3 regions of the Bradyrhizobium sp. USDA 4454 genome follow, and region 1 is predicted to be linked to each of the others. Evidence: predicted binding sites of a transcription regulator. Region 1 holds the regulator's gene; each other region holds the start of a gene.
The links. Region 1 encodes LexA, which represses DNA repair genes until DNA is damaged. Its sites were predicted from a motif close to TGTTCNNNNTGTGTTCNG; they were not measured.

Region 1 (4,278 bases):
ATGGTCGACCGCCGCGCGATCACCTTCCGCACGCTGGCGGTGGCGGCGCTGATCGTGCTGGCGATCGCGCCGGAGGCGCTGGTGCATCCGAGTTTCCAGATGTCGTTCGCGGCGACGCTCGGGCTGGTCGCGCTGGTGCAGATCGGGCTGCCGAACCTGCTGGCCTCGCCCGATCATTCGGCGACCGCGCGGGTTGCGCTGTGGGGCGGGCGTGAGCTCACGATGCTGATGCTGGCTTCCCTTGTGGCAGGGCTGGCGACGACGCCCTACGCCGCGTTCCATTTCCATCGCGTGACGCCGTACGGGCTGCTCGCGAACCTCGCGGCAATGCCTGTCGTGTCGGCGGTCGTGATGCCGGCCGGCCTGCTCGGACTCGTCGCCATGCCGTTCGGCTTCGACGGCGTGTTCTGGGCGATCATGGGCTTTGGCATCGACTGGATGATCCTCGTGACGCAATGGGTCGCCGCGCTGCCTGGTGCGGTCGGCCGGATGGCGGCGTTCGGGATCGGGCCGCTGATCGCCGCCAGCGCGGGCCTCATCCTGCTCGGGCTGCTGCGCACGCCGCTGCGCTGGTCGGGCGCGGTGCTGTTGGTCGTGGCGTCGATCTGGGCGCTCAGGGTGCCGCAGCCGGACGTGCTGATTTCCGCCGATGGCCGCAACGTCGCGGTCCGCGGCGGCGACGGGCGGTTGCACCTGATGCATAGCGCCAAGGATGCCTTTTTGGTGAAGGAGTGGCTGGCGGCGGACGCCGATGCGCGGGCGGCCACCGATGCATCGCTCGGCGAGGGCGTCTCCTGCGATCCGAGCGGCTGCGTGACGCAAGGGCCCGGCGATGCCTTCGTTGCGCTGGCGAGCCGGCCGGAGGCGCTGGCGGATGATTGCGAGCGCGCGGCGCTGATCGTCACCGCCCGGCCGGCGCCGCATGGCTGCGCGGCCTCGGTGGTCGACGTCGAGCGGTTGCGGCGTCACGGCGCGCTGGCGCTGCGGCGGACCCGTGACGGCTACGCCATCGATGCGGTCAAGCCCGGCGGGATCGACCGGCCGTGGTCGCCGGCGGTTCCCGGCGACGGCGATGCCGAGACGACGCTCCGCGCCCCCGCCGCCGCGCCACGGCCGGCCGTCGACGCCACGCCGGCGGAGAGCGATGTGCAGGGGGAGGATTAGCCGTGGTCCGGCGAGGGGCTGGCCGGCAATTCGAACAGGCCGAGATGGTATTCGTCGGAATCGGGGCCGGCGTCGGGCTTCTTGACGAGGGTGAAGGACGCCTCGGGAAACTGCTCCCAGACCTTCAGGTCATCAGCCGTCACCGTCAACCAGCCGAACCGGAACATGTAGCGGCCCGGCTCCGTGACGCGTCCAGCCTTTTGCCATGTGACCTTATCGACCACCGAGCAGGTTTCCGTGAGCGCACATCCTCTGCGCCCGATGATGCGCCAAGGTGGCCGCCGACGCAAATCTCCCGCCGCGCCCCGGAACCGGTGTCCGGGGTCGCTCGAAATCCTTTCGGTCACTCGCCGCTCGGTCATCCGGCGGCGACGATGCGTTCAACCCAAAAACAGCGACGTAAATGCGGAGGGCCGCCGCTCCACGACCTTCGGCTTCTGCGTGACCGGCGGATGCAGTGCCGGCAATTGCAGCACGCTGACGCGTTGTCCCTCGACGAGCTGGGTCACCAACACGTGGCTGCCGTCGGGGAATTCGACCGCGTCATGATGACGATCGGGCACGTCGGGCTCGACTTCGTTGAACACGCCGACGCGATAGTTCAGCGTCTTGGTCCAGATCCAGCGGCTGTCATAGCGAACGTTCTCGGCGAAAGCGAGCTCGGTGCCCGGCAGCATGCAGACCGCGACAGTCGGATCGTTCTCCGACGCAAAGCCGCGGGTCGACGTGCCGCGGAAGGTCGTGGTGATCAGCGTCTCTCCGACAATGGCGGGGCGCGATGCCACGGCGTGCAGACTATAGTCACACATCGGATGGCTCCTCAAATGGAGGTAGCGACCCGTGCCTCTCTTTGAGGCATGGGCCTCTACCAGAGTGGACGATAGCGAACGAGTGTCAGCTCGTTTCTGGGCGATTGTACGACTCGCCCGCGACCGCCTCAATCACAAACACGCGACACTGCGCGAGAGGTATCGGAGCGCATCGGGCAGACCGCATGCTGCGCTATCTTGCAAGGAACGATCCGATGTGACGCTCGTTCCTCGCCGCCGCAAGTATTTGCAATCAAGTATTTGCAGCTTAGTACTTGCGGTAGAGCCCGATCAGCTTGCCCTGGATGCGGACCCGGTTCGGAGGCAGGATGCGCACTTCATAGGCGGTGTTGGCGGGCTCCAGCGCGATCGATGCGCCGCGGCGGCGGAAGCGCTTCAGGGTGGCTTCCTCCTCGTCGATCAGCGCCACCACGATGTCGCCGGTATTGGCGACGTCGTTGCGCTGGATCAGCGCCATATCGCCGTCGAGGATGCCGGCATCGACCATCGAGTCGCCGCGCACCTCCAGCGCATAATGCTCGCCGGAGCCGAGCATGTCGGGCGGTACGCTGATGGTGTGGCTGCGGGTCTGCAGCGCCTCGATCGGGGTACCGGCGGCGATCCGGCCCATCACAGGGACCGCGACCGGACGATTGCCGTCATCCTCGGCGACCGGCGGCGTAGAAGTGCGCTTGCCGAGGGTGCCTTCGATGACGCTCGGGGTGAAGCCGCGGCGGCCGTTGCCGCCCCCGGCCGACAGCTCAGGCAGCTTGATGACTTCGATGGCGCGGGCGCGGTTGGGCAGGCGGCGGATGAAGCCACGCTCCTCCAGCGCAGTGATCAGGCGGTGGATACCGGACTTCGAGCGCAGGTCGAGCGCATCTTTCATCTCGTCGAATGAGGGCGGGACGCCGGCCTCTTTCAGACGTTCATTGATGAAACGCAGAAGTTCGTACTGTTTGCGCGTGAGCATCTCGAGTATTCCCCCGGTTGATAGCGTCGTTCGATTCCGAGACTCTTCAGTGGGGCCTGCAGGCCGGGCCTGACCAGGGGAGCTTGGTGCTTGTTGCAAGCGCTCCCGGGCCGCCTCCCGATTGTAGACACCAGTACTCGAAACAAATCATGAACGGACACTATATGTTCGATATGTGTTCCGCAACCACTTAATTTCAGGTGAACGCGCCCGGCGGCGCCCGATCGGCGCGGTGAGAAAATCCTATTCGGGCAGCATCAGGATCTCGCACTCGCTGCCTGTGGCAGTCGCGGGCGCGAACGGCGGACGCACGAGAAGTGCCCGTGCCGCAGCGAGATTCCCGAGCAGCGAGGAATCCTGCTGCATCACGGGCGTTGCGATCAGCGTGCCGTCGTCGCGCGCCTCGAGACGCGCGCGCAGATAGTCCTCGCGCTGGTCGTTGGCGGCGAGGTTGCGGCCGAGCACGGCCCTCGCGCGGCGATGATGAATCGCTGTTCGGCCGCTCAATGCCCGAATCAACGGCACCAGAAACAGGAAGGCGCAGACATAGGACGACACCGGATTGCCGGGCAGGCCGATCACCCGCATCGCCCCGAGCCGGCCGTGCATCATCGGCTTGCCGGGCCGCATCGCGATCCGCCAGAACGCCATCGCGACGCCCTCGGCCTCCAGCGACTGCTTGACCAGGTCGTGGTCGCCGACCGAGGCGCCGCCGGTGGTGATCAGGATGTCGGCGCCGGTATCGCGGGCCCGGCGGATCCCCGCCGTGGTGGCCGCAACCGTATCGGCGGCGACCCCGAGATCGACGGTCTCGGCGCCTTCGTCGCGGGCCAGCGCCCGCAGCGCATAGCCGTTGGAATAGACGATCTGGCCGGGTCCGGGCTGCGAGCCCGGCATCACCAGCTCGTCGCCGGTCGCCAGCACCGCGACCTTCGGACGGCGGCGGACGGCGAGTTCCGGATGGTTCATGGCGGCGGCCAGCGACAGCGCCCGGTCGGAGAGGCGGCTGCCGGCCGAGAGGAGCACGTCGCCCTCGCGGAAGTCGACCCCCGCGGGGCGGATATGCCGTCCAACGGCGGCTGGCTCGGTGATCGTGATGTGGTCGCCGTCGACGGCGGTGTCTTCCTGGATGATGACGGCGTCGGCGCCGTCAGGGATCACCCCGCCGGTGAAGATCCGCACCGCTTCGCCTGCGCCGACCGTGCGCTCGAACGGCCGGCCGGCGGCGACTTCGCCGATCACCTTCAGCCGTGCCTTCAGGTCAGCCGCATCGGCGGCGCACACCGCATAGCCGTCCATCGCCGACATCGGCTGCGGCGGCTGGGTGCGCCG
Region 2 (4,278 bases), 2.7 Mb from region 1:
GCGTTGTAGATAGCCGCACTGGATCAGATAGGGCTCGATGATGTCCTCGATCGCATCGCGCGGCTCCGACAGCGCCGCCGCCATGGTCTCGACACCGACCGGACCGCCGCCATAGTTCAGCGCGATGGTGGAGAGATAGCGCCGGTCCATCGCATCGAGCCCGGCGCTGTCGACCTCGAGCGCACTCAGCGCGCGATCGGCGATGCCGCGATCGACGGAATCGGCGTCGGCCGCGGATGCAAAATCGCGCACCCTGCGCAGCAGGCGACCGGCGATGCGCGGCGTGCCACGGGCGCGGCGCGCGATCTCGTTGGCGCCGTCGGGACTCATGCCGATGTTGAGCACGCGGGCGCCGCGGGTGACGATCTTCTCCAGCTCCTCCACGGTGTAGAAATTGAGCCGGATCGGAATGCCGAAGCGGTCGCGCAAGGGATTGGTGAGCAGGCCTGCGCGCGTCGTCGCGCCGACCAGGGTGAATTTCGACAGCTCGATCTTGACCGAGCGCGCCGCGGGACCTTCGCCGATGATCAGATCGAGCTGGAAATCCTCCATCGCCGGATAGAGCACTTCCTCGACCGCAGGACTCAGGCGATGAATCTCGTCGATGAACAATACGTCGCGCTCTTCCAGATTGGTGAGCAGCGCCGCTAGGTCGCCGGCCTTCGCGATGACCGGGCCCGAGGTGGCGCGGAAGCCGACGCCGAGCTCGCGCGCGACGATCTGCGCCAGCGTGGTCTTGCCGAGGCCGGGGGGACCGACGAACAGCACGTGATCGAGCGCCTCGCCGCGCTTCTTCGCGGCCTCGATGAAGATCGAGAGATTCTTGCGCGCCTGGGCCTGGCCGACGAACTCGGTCAGCGACTGCGGCCGCAGCGCGGTGTCGCCGACATCGTCGGAGCGGCGTTCGGGCGAGACCATGCGCGAGGGCGGGTTCACTTCGACAATTCCTTAAGCCCCAGCCGGATCAGCTGCGCGGTCTCGGCCTTCTCGCCGGCACTGCGCGAGGCGGCGGCGATTGCGGCGGCGGCCTGCGGCTGGCCGTAGCCGAGATTGACCAGCGCGGAGATCGCATCCGTCACCGGGCGCGGCGCGCGGTTGTTGTCGATCGCGCCCGAGAGCTGCACCACCGCGGGATCGACATCGGCAAAGCCCGGGGCCTTGTCCTTCAATTCGCTGACGATGCGCTCGGCGACCTTCGGCCCGACGCCCGGCGTGCGCGCCACCGCCGCCTTGTCGCGCAGCGCGATGGCGTTGGCGAGATCGGTCGGCGGCAGCGTGCCGAGCACCGCAAGCGCGACCTTGGCGCCGACGCCCTGCACGGTCTGCAGCAGGCGAAACCATTCGCGCTCGTGATCCGAGCGGAAACCGAATAGCTTGATCGCGTCTTCGCGGACATAGGTCTCGATCGACAGCACCGCGGCGCCCCCTGGCTGTGGCAGCGCCTGCAGCGTGCGGCCGGCGCAATGCACCTGATAGCCGACGCCGCCGACGTCGAGGATCACATAATCCTCGCCGTAGGAATCGATCAGGCCCTTCAGCTTGCCGATCATGCGAGCCACCCGGACTCAGTAAGGGAGGCACCAGCGGACGGGTTCCCTCCCCCCTTGCGGGGGAGGGTTAGGGAGAGGGGTGCCGCTTGCTCGATTGTCCAACGCTTCGCGCGAACAACGTTCGCACCGCGCTCAATTGGCTCGCGAAGTTTGTTGATACATCGTGGTCGCACATCGTTGGTCCGAGCCCGTGGCTTACCCCTCTCCCCAGCCCTCCCCCGCAAGGGGGGAGGGAGCCCAACCGGTGTGCTCCCCTCACCTGGCCGTACGTCGGAAGACCCCATCATAGGTTCGCCACCCTGAGCCGCAGCACGGCGCTCTGGCGGTGATGGGCGTGGGTGATCGCGATCGCGAGTGCGTCGGCGGCATCGGCGGATGGCGGCTCGGCTTTCGGCAGCAGGATCTTCAGCATCACCTGGATCTGGTTCTTCTCGGCATGGCCGGCGCCGACCACGGTCTTCTTGACCTGGTTCGGCGCGTATTCGGCGACCGAGATACCGAACATTGCGGGCGCCAGCATGGCGACGCCGCGGGCCTGGCCGAGCTTCAGCGTGGCCACACCGTCCTTGTTGACGAAGGTCTGCTCGACCGCGGCCTCGGCCGGCCTGAAGTCGCCGAGCACGGCGGCGAGCCCCTCATGGATCGCGAGCAGCCGGCTCGCCAGCGGCAGACCGTCCGGCGGCTCGACCGAGCCGCAGCCGATATAGACCAGACGGTTGCCTTCGGTCTCGATCACGCCCCAGCCGGTGCGGCGGAGACCCGGATCGATACCGATGATGCGGACGGGAGAGCGAATCGGCTGCGATGTCATGCGGTAGTGATACCGCCTGGCCTGCGAGAACGAAACACAAACGGAGCCTCATCCCCTGCCGCGGTCGCGGTCGGCCCCTGATCATCATCCCGCCTTTGCGCGTCATCCCCCGCGAAAGCGGGGGATCCAGTACGCCGCGGCTTATCGGCTCAAGCACTACGGCCTCTGGAATACTGGATCGCCCGGTCGATGACAGCGGAGCAAGTGGATCAGCCGCCCATCTTCGCGATCAGCGCGTCGGACACCTCGAAATTGGCGTAGACGTTCTGGACGTCGTCGTGCTCGTTGAGCAGGTCCATCAGCTTCAACAGCTTTTCGCCGGTCTCGTCGTCGACCGCGACGGTGTTCTGCGGCTTCCAGGTCAGCGCCGCCTTGCGCGGCTCGCCGAACTTCGCCTCCAGCGCTTTTGCGACGTCGCGGAAGGTGTCCGGCGAGGCGTAGACCTCGTGGCCGGCCTCGCTGGAGACGACGTCGTCGGCGCCGGCTTCGATCGCGGCATCCAGCATGGCGTCGTCGGAGGCGATCTTGGCGTCGTATTCGATGATGCCAGTGCGGTCGAACATGAAGGCGACCGAGCCGGTTTCGCCGAGATTGCCGCCCGATTTGGTGAAGAAGGAGCGGATGTCGGAGGCGGCGCGGTTGCGGTTGTCCGTCAGCGCCTCGACGATCACGGCGACGCCGCCGGGGCCATAGCCCTCGTAGCGGATCTCGTCATAATTCTCGCCCTCATTGCCGGCCGCCTTCTTGATGGCGCGGTCGATATTGTCCTTGGGCATGTTCTCGGCGCGGGCCGCCACCACGGCGGCGCGCAGCCGCGGGTTCATCGCCGGGTCCGGGGTGCCGAGCTTGGCCGCGACGGTGATTTCGCGGGCCAGCTTGCCGAAAAGCTTCGACTTCTGGGCATCCTGCCGGCCCTTGCGGTGCATGATGTTCTTGAATTGGGAATGGCCGGCCATGCGACGTCTCTTCGGAGCTTAGGGTCTGAACGGGGATGGAAAACGCGGCCTTATAGGCCCCTGGCGGTCAAAATCAAAGATCGGCTGGGGGCCGTCCGGCGGAGGAATACTACCGCAAGCCGGAACATGAGGCACTTGTTAACCATGACTTCATGCCCGGATGCGAGGATCGCGCCCGTCCCGCCGCAACTTTCCATAAGCCCGCAAAAGAGCTCCCATGGCGTTCGGTTTGTTTCGCAAGCAAGTGCCGGAGCCGGTCGCGCCGGCCGTCGCGCCGCAGGTTCCGACCGAAACTGATTCGGCCCAGGATTCGTCCAGGGATTCGTCCGCGGATTCCTCGAAGGAGATCCTGGAACTGCTGGAACTCGAGCTGGGCGCGATGATCCGCCAGCTCGAGCGCGCCGCGGGCTCGGTGGCCGACGGCGCCGAGGCGACGGCAGCCAAGCTTGCCGCCATCCGTGCCCGCACCGATGCGCTGACCGGCCACAGCAGCGATGCGCAGAGCACCGCGACGACCTTCTCGGAGGCCGCCGACCGTTTCACCCATTCCGCCGAGGGCATCGGCCAACAGGTCCGCAGCGCGAGCCAACTCGCCGACGACGCCGCGGCCGCGGCGCGCGAGGCCACCGCCAATGTCGATCGCTTGCGCGAATCCTCGGCCGCCATCGGCAACGTGGTCAACCTGATCGCGCAGATCGCCCGGCAGACCACGCTGCTGGCGCTGAACTCGACCATCGAAGCGGCACGCGCCGGCGCCGCCGGCAAGGGTTTTGCGGTGGTCGCCACCGAGGTCAAGGCGCTCGCGGTGCAGACCCAGAGCGCGACCGAGGAGATCACCCGCAAGATCGAGGCGTTGCAGAAGGACGCCACCGGATCGGCGGATGCCGTGCACCGCATCTCGGAGGCGATCGACAAGATCCGCCCGGTGTTCGACAACGTCAACGGCGCGGTCGCCGAGCAG
Region 3 (4,278 bases), 1.5 Mb from region 1:
GGAACATGTCACAGTACCACGGATCAATTAAAGGTTGTAGGTATTTGTTTGTCGCTTAGAACAATTTCACGTTGAAGTGTGGTTCCACAGGCTGGTGGAACTCAGGCCGCGCGGGCCGAATTGCGCAACTGATCTGCGACGATTTTCAGGTCGTTGATAAAGCGCTGATATTCCAGCGCCTTGGCTTTCTCGTCGGGCAATCGCAACAGATAGGACGGGTGCACGGTGACGAGCACCTTGGTGGTGTCGTGGTTGATCAGGCGGCCGCGGTTCTTGTTGATCGGCGTAATCTTGCCGAGCACGCTTTGCGCCGCGGTGGCGCCGAGCGCGACGACGAACTCCGGCTTGATGGCGGAAAGCTCGCGCTCATACCACTGACGGCAGGCGCGGATCTCCGGCGTGTTCGGCTTCTGGTGCAGCCGGATCTTGCCGCGCGGCACGAATTTGAAGTGCTTCACCGCATTGGTGATGTAGACCTTGGCGCGATCGATGCCGGCTTGCTCAAGCGCGCGATTGAGCAGTTGCCCGGCCGGTCCGACAAACGGGTGGCCGGCGAGATCCTCCTTGTCGCCGGGCTGCTCGCCGACCAGCATCAGCGTCGCGCTTTGCGGTCCTTCGCCGAACACGGTTTGCGTCGCGTCCTTCCACAGCGGGCAGGCGCGGCACTCGGCGGCCTCGTCGCGCAAGGCGGCGATCGTATCGTGAGCCTGCTTGTTTGCAGTCGACTTGCGAGGCATCGGCTGATCCCGTTGCTGCGGCTCGGCCGCCTTGCGTGCGATGAAGGGGCCGCTGGTCATGCGCATGGCGTCTTCGATCAGCGGCTTAATGATCGAGTCCCCCGGCAGGTTCCTCCAATAGGCCTGTGGCATCTCCATCACTTTCAGCCGCGCCGGATTGGCGAAGCCGTTGTCATGGCGCCGCCAGGCCTCCTCGAGCCGGTCCTCGCTCGGCACCTCGGATTTGGCGACGCCCGGCGTGATCGAGATCGCGTGCCCATCCCAATGGGCGCAGACGTCGGGCGTGAGGATCGACCACGGCATGTCGGCGAAGCGGCCGGCGAAGAAAGGTGCGGCGCGTTCGACGATGCGATGCTCCGGCTCGAACCAGGCGACATAATGTGCCGTCCGCTCGCGGCCGATCTCGCGGAAGCGGAGCTGCGCGTGCATCCGATCGATGTCGCGATAGACCGCGCGCGCCATCGCGTGGACCTCGGCGACATCGGGATCGGTAGCCGCGCCGAGCAGATCGTGATGGCTGCGCAGCCGCCAGAGCAGGCGATAGAGCAGGGCGAAGCGCGCATCGTCGCGATGCAGGATCGCGGCCTTTGCGAGCTCGATGAATTTGGCCGACACGCTGAACTGCGCCTGCGGTGCATCGGGCAATTCATTCGCGCAGGCCGCCGAGGACAATTCGTCATCGCGGCGTATGGTCCACGTGACCTCCGCGGGCTTCACGTCATGTGTCGCCAGGCGCCGCGCGGCCTTGCGCCAGCCTTCGAAATCGGTGTCGTTGTCGAGCACGATGATACGCATGCGATTGCTCCGTTTCCGTCACGCCGCCATTTTCAGGGCCTTCCGCGCCTGACGCTGCGGGCGATCCGGCTGCGGCCGCTTTTCGGCTGCTGAATCCCATTGATTCCACTGATGAATCGATGAGCTCACCAATCCGATTGACTCCGCGGGCCCTGTTAGCTTTATATTAGAACATATCATGAACAAATGGGCCAGTCCCTGGTTCTCTGTTCAGATAAGTGACGGCCTCAAATTTTGGTTGGGAAGGAGCGGCGCATATGAATGGCGCACGCATGGGTACGCTTGCGTCTCTGCGCGGCAGCATCGCGCGCATCGAGGCGCCATCGGAGGCGGCGATGCCGAACCGCATCGCGCTCGGCCACACGAGCGCGGACGCGATGCTGCGCGGCGGGCTTGCGCCGGCCGCGCTGCACGAGGTGTTCGCCGCCGGCCATCAAAGCGGTGCTGCGACCGGCTTCATCGCAGGGCTCGCCGGACGGGTGTCGACGCGCAAGCCGCTGGTCTGGGTGCGGCAGGATTTTTCCGATCGCGAGAACGGCGCGCTGTCGATGCGTGGGCTCGCCGAGCTCGGCCTCGATCCGCGCCTTCTGGTCACGGTGCGTGCCGCCGATGTCGACGGCGCCCTGCGCACCGCGGCCGATGCGCTGGTCTGCGATGCGCTCGGCGCGGTCGTGCTCGAAATCTGGGGCCAGGCGCGTCAGCTCGATCTCGTCGCCAGCCGCAAGCTGACATTGGCCGCGCAAGCCTCCGGCGTCACCGCGCTGGTGCTGCGGATCGCGGCCACGCCAATCCCCTCGACCGCGGAGACGCGCTGGATCGTGCGCGCGGCGCATTCGCCGCCCGGCCATGCCGCAAGCGCCTGGGGCGCGCCGCGCGTCGAGGCCGAACTCGTGCGCAACCGTCATGGCCCGGTAGGGCGATGGATCATGGAATGGAAATGTGATGAGTGCCAATTCAGTGAACCGTCGGCGTATCCTCAGCCTGTGGCTGCCACGCCTGCCCATCGATCGCATCAAGCGCAAGCTCGCGCAGGACATCGCCTCGCAAGCTGAGGCTCGGGAGGCGGCAGAACCTTCAGGTGAGGTGAGCACATCGGCAGGGCTCTCTCCCCCCTTGCGGGGGAGAGTTGGAGAGAGGGGTAGCCACGAGCACCGCCCGTGGGGCTCACCCCTCTCCCTAGCCCTCCCCCGCAAGGGGGGAGGGAACCCATCCGCTCATGCGTCCCTTACGAACGAGGCGAAACAAGCGGACCTCCCCAGCGTCGTGGTCGCAAAAGACCACAACGCCATCCTGCTGCATGCAATCGACGAGGCCGCGATGCGCGCCGGGCTGTCGATCGGGTTGCCGCTCGCCAATGCGCGGGCGATCTGTCCGGAGCTCACGGTCTATGATGCCGATCCGGCCGCCGATCTGAAGACGCTGAACGACATCGCCGACTGGTGCGACCGCTTCACGCCGCTGGTCGCGCTCGACGCGCCATACGGCCTGTTCCTCGACATCACCGGCTGCGCGCATCTGTTCGGCGGCGAGCGGGCGCTGCTGCAGATCGTGACCCATGCGCTGAGCCGGCGCGGCTTTGCCGTCAGCGCCGCGATTGCCGGCACCTCGATCGCGGCGCGCACTCTGACGCGTCACGCGTCGGGCAAGATTGTCGCCGATGGCGAGGAAGCGCAAGCGGTCGGTCCGCTGCCGGTGTCGGCGCTCGGTGCCGATGCCGCGATCACCACCGGTCTGCGCCGCGCCGGGTTGAAGACCATCGGCGATGTCGCCGCGCGCGCGCCGCACGAGATCTCGGCGCGGTTCGGTGCTGATTTCACCAGCTTGCTCGGCCACGCGCTCGGGCGGGGCGATGCCCCGATCAGTCCGCGCAAGCCGCTGCCCGATTACATCGTCGAGAAGCGTTTCCCGGAACCGATCGCCACCGACACCGTGATCGCGCTGACGCTGCAAAACCTCGCCAAAATGCTGGTTGCGGCGATGGACAGGCAAGGTAAGGGCGCCCGGCAGCTGGAGGCGAGCTTCTTCCGCACCGACGGTGCGGTGCGCACGATCATGGTCGAGACCGGCCGGCCGGTGACACGGCCGGAGATGATCGACCGCCTGTTCCGCGAGCGGCTCGATGCGCTCAACGATCCGCTCGATCCCGGCTTCGGCTTCGATCTCATTCGTCTTGCCGCCGGGCGTACCGAGATCGTGGTGCAGCAGCAACGCGATCTCGACGCGACCGTGCACGACAATGACGAGATCTCGGCGCTGATCGACCGCATCGCCGCCCGCATCGGGGGAAAGCGCGTCGTCGTGCATCTGCCGCTCGAGAGCCACATCCCCGAACGATCTGCGCTCGCATTGCCGGCGCAGCATCATCTGGCCGCCGCCAGCGCCGCCGCCTGGCCGGAGCGCGCCATCGGCGAGCCGCCGCTGCGGCCGCTCAGGCTGTTCGAGCCGCCCGAGCCGATCAAGGTGCCGTTCGCGAGCGTGCCCGACGGCCCGCCGCATCAATTCACCTGGCGGCGCGCTCTGCATGCGGTGGTGCGGGTCGAGGGCCCCGAGCGCATCGCGATGGAATGGTGGAAGCAGGACGGCGCGGCGCTGACGCGCGACTACTTCCGCGTCGAGGACGCCGAGGGCCAGCGCTTCTGGATTTTTCGCGATGGTCTTTACGAGAGTGAGCTGCGCGACGAGGAAGGCAAGCCGGTTCCGGCCAACTGGTATGTGCACGGGTTGTTCGCATGACAACATCTCTGCC

Region 2: ruvC (crossover junction endodeoxyribonuclease RuvC) is a predicted target of LexA. The motif match lies at 2,387-2,404, and genes of this name have one in related genera.
Region 3: ACVIW0_RS25115 (ImuA family protein) is a predicted target of LexA. The motif match lies at 1,700-1,717, and genes of this name have one in related genera.

Annotation. Positions count from the first base shown of each region.
Region 1 is NZ_JBTRCN010000001.1:3,859,110-3,863,387, forward strand. Features, by position in the region: gene ACVIW0_RS18055 (ComEC/Rec2 family competence protein) at 1-1,164, shown strand, start outside; gene ACVIW0_RS18060 (hypothetical protein) at 1,161-1,388, opposite strand; gene ACVIW0_RS18065 (hypothetical protein) at 1,545-1,973, opposite strand; gene lexA (transcriptional repressor LexA) at 2,242-2,946, opposite strand; gene ACVIW0_RS18075 (molybdopterin molybdotransferase MoeA) at 3,190-4,278, opposite strand, start outside.
Region 2 is NZ_JBTRCN010000001.1:1,171,111-1,175,388, reverse strand. Features, by position in the region: gene ruvB (Holliday junction branch migration DNA helicase RuvB) at 1-936, opposite strand, end outside; gene ruvA (Holliday junction branch migration protein RuvA) at 933-1,550, opposite strand; gene ruvC (crossover junction endodeoxyribonuclease RuvC) at 1,834-2,361, opposite strand; gene ACVIW0_RS05425 (YebC/PmpR family DNA-binding transcriptional regulator) at 2,571-3,317, opposite strand; gene ACVIW0_RS05420 (methyl-accepting chemotaxis protein) at 3,535-4,278, shown strand, end outside.
Region 3 is NZ_JBTRCN010000001.1:5,385,266-5,389,543, reverse strand. Features, by position in the region: gene ACVIW0_RS25120 (UdgX family uracil-DNA binding protein) at 102-1,532, opposite strand; gene ACVIW0_RS25115 (ImuA family protein) at 1,790-2,584, shown strand; gene ACVIW0_RS25110 (Y-family DNA polymerase) at 2,646-4,265, shown strand; partial or broken gene ACVIW0_RS25105 (PHP domain-containing protein) at 4,262-4,278, shown strand, end outside.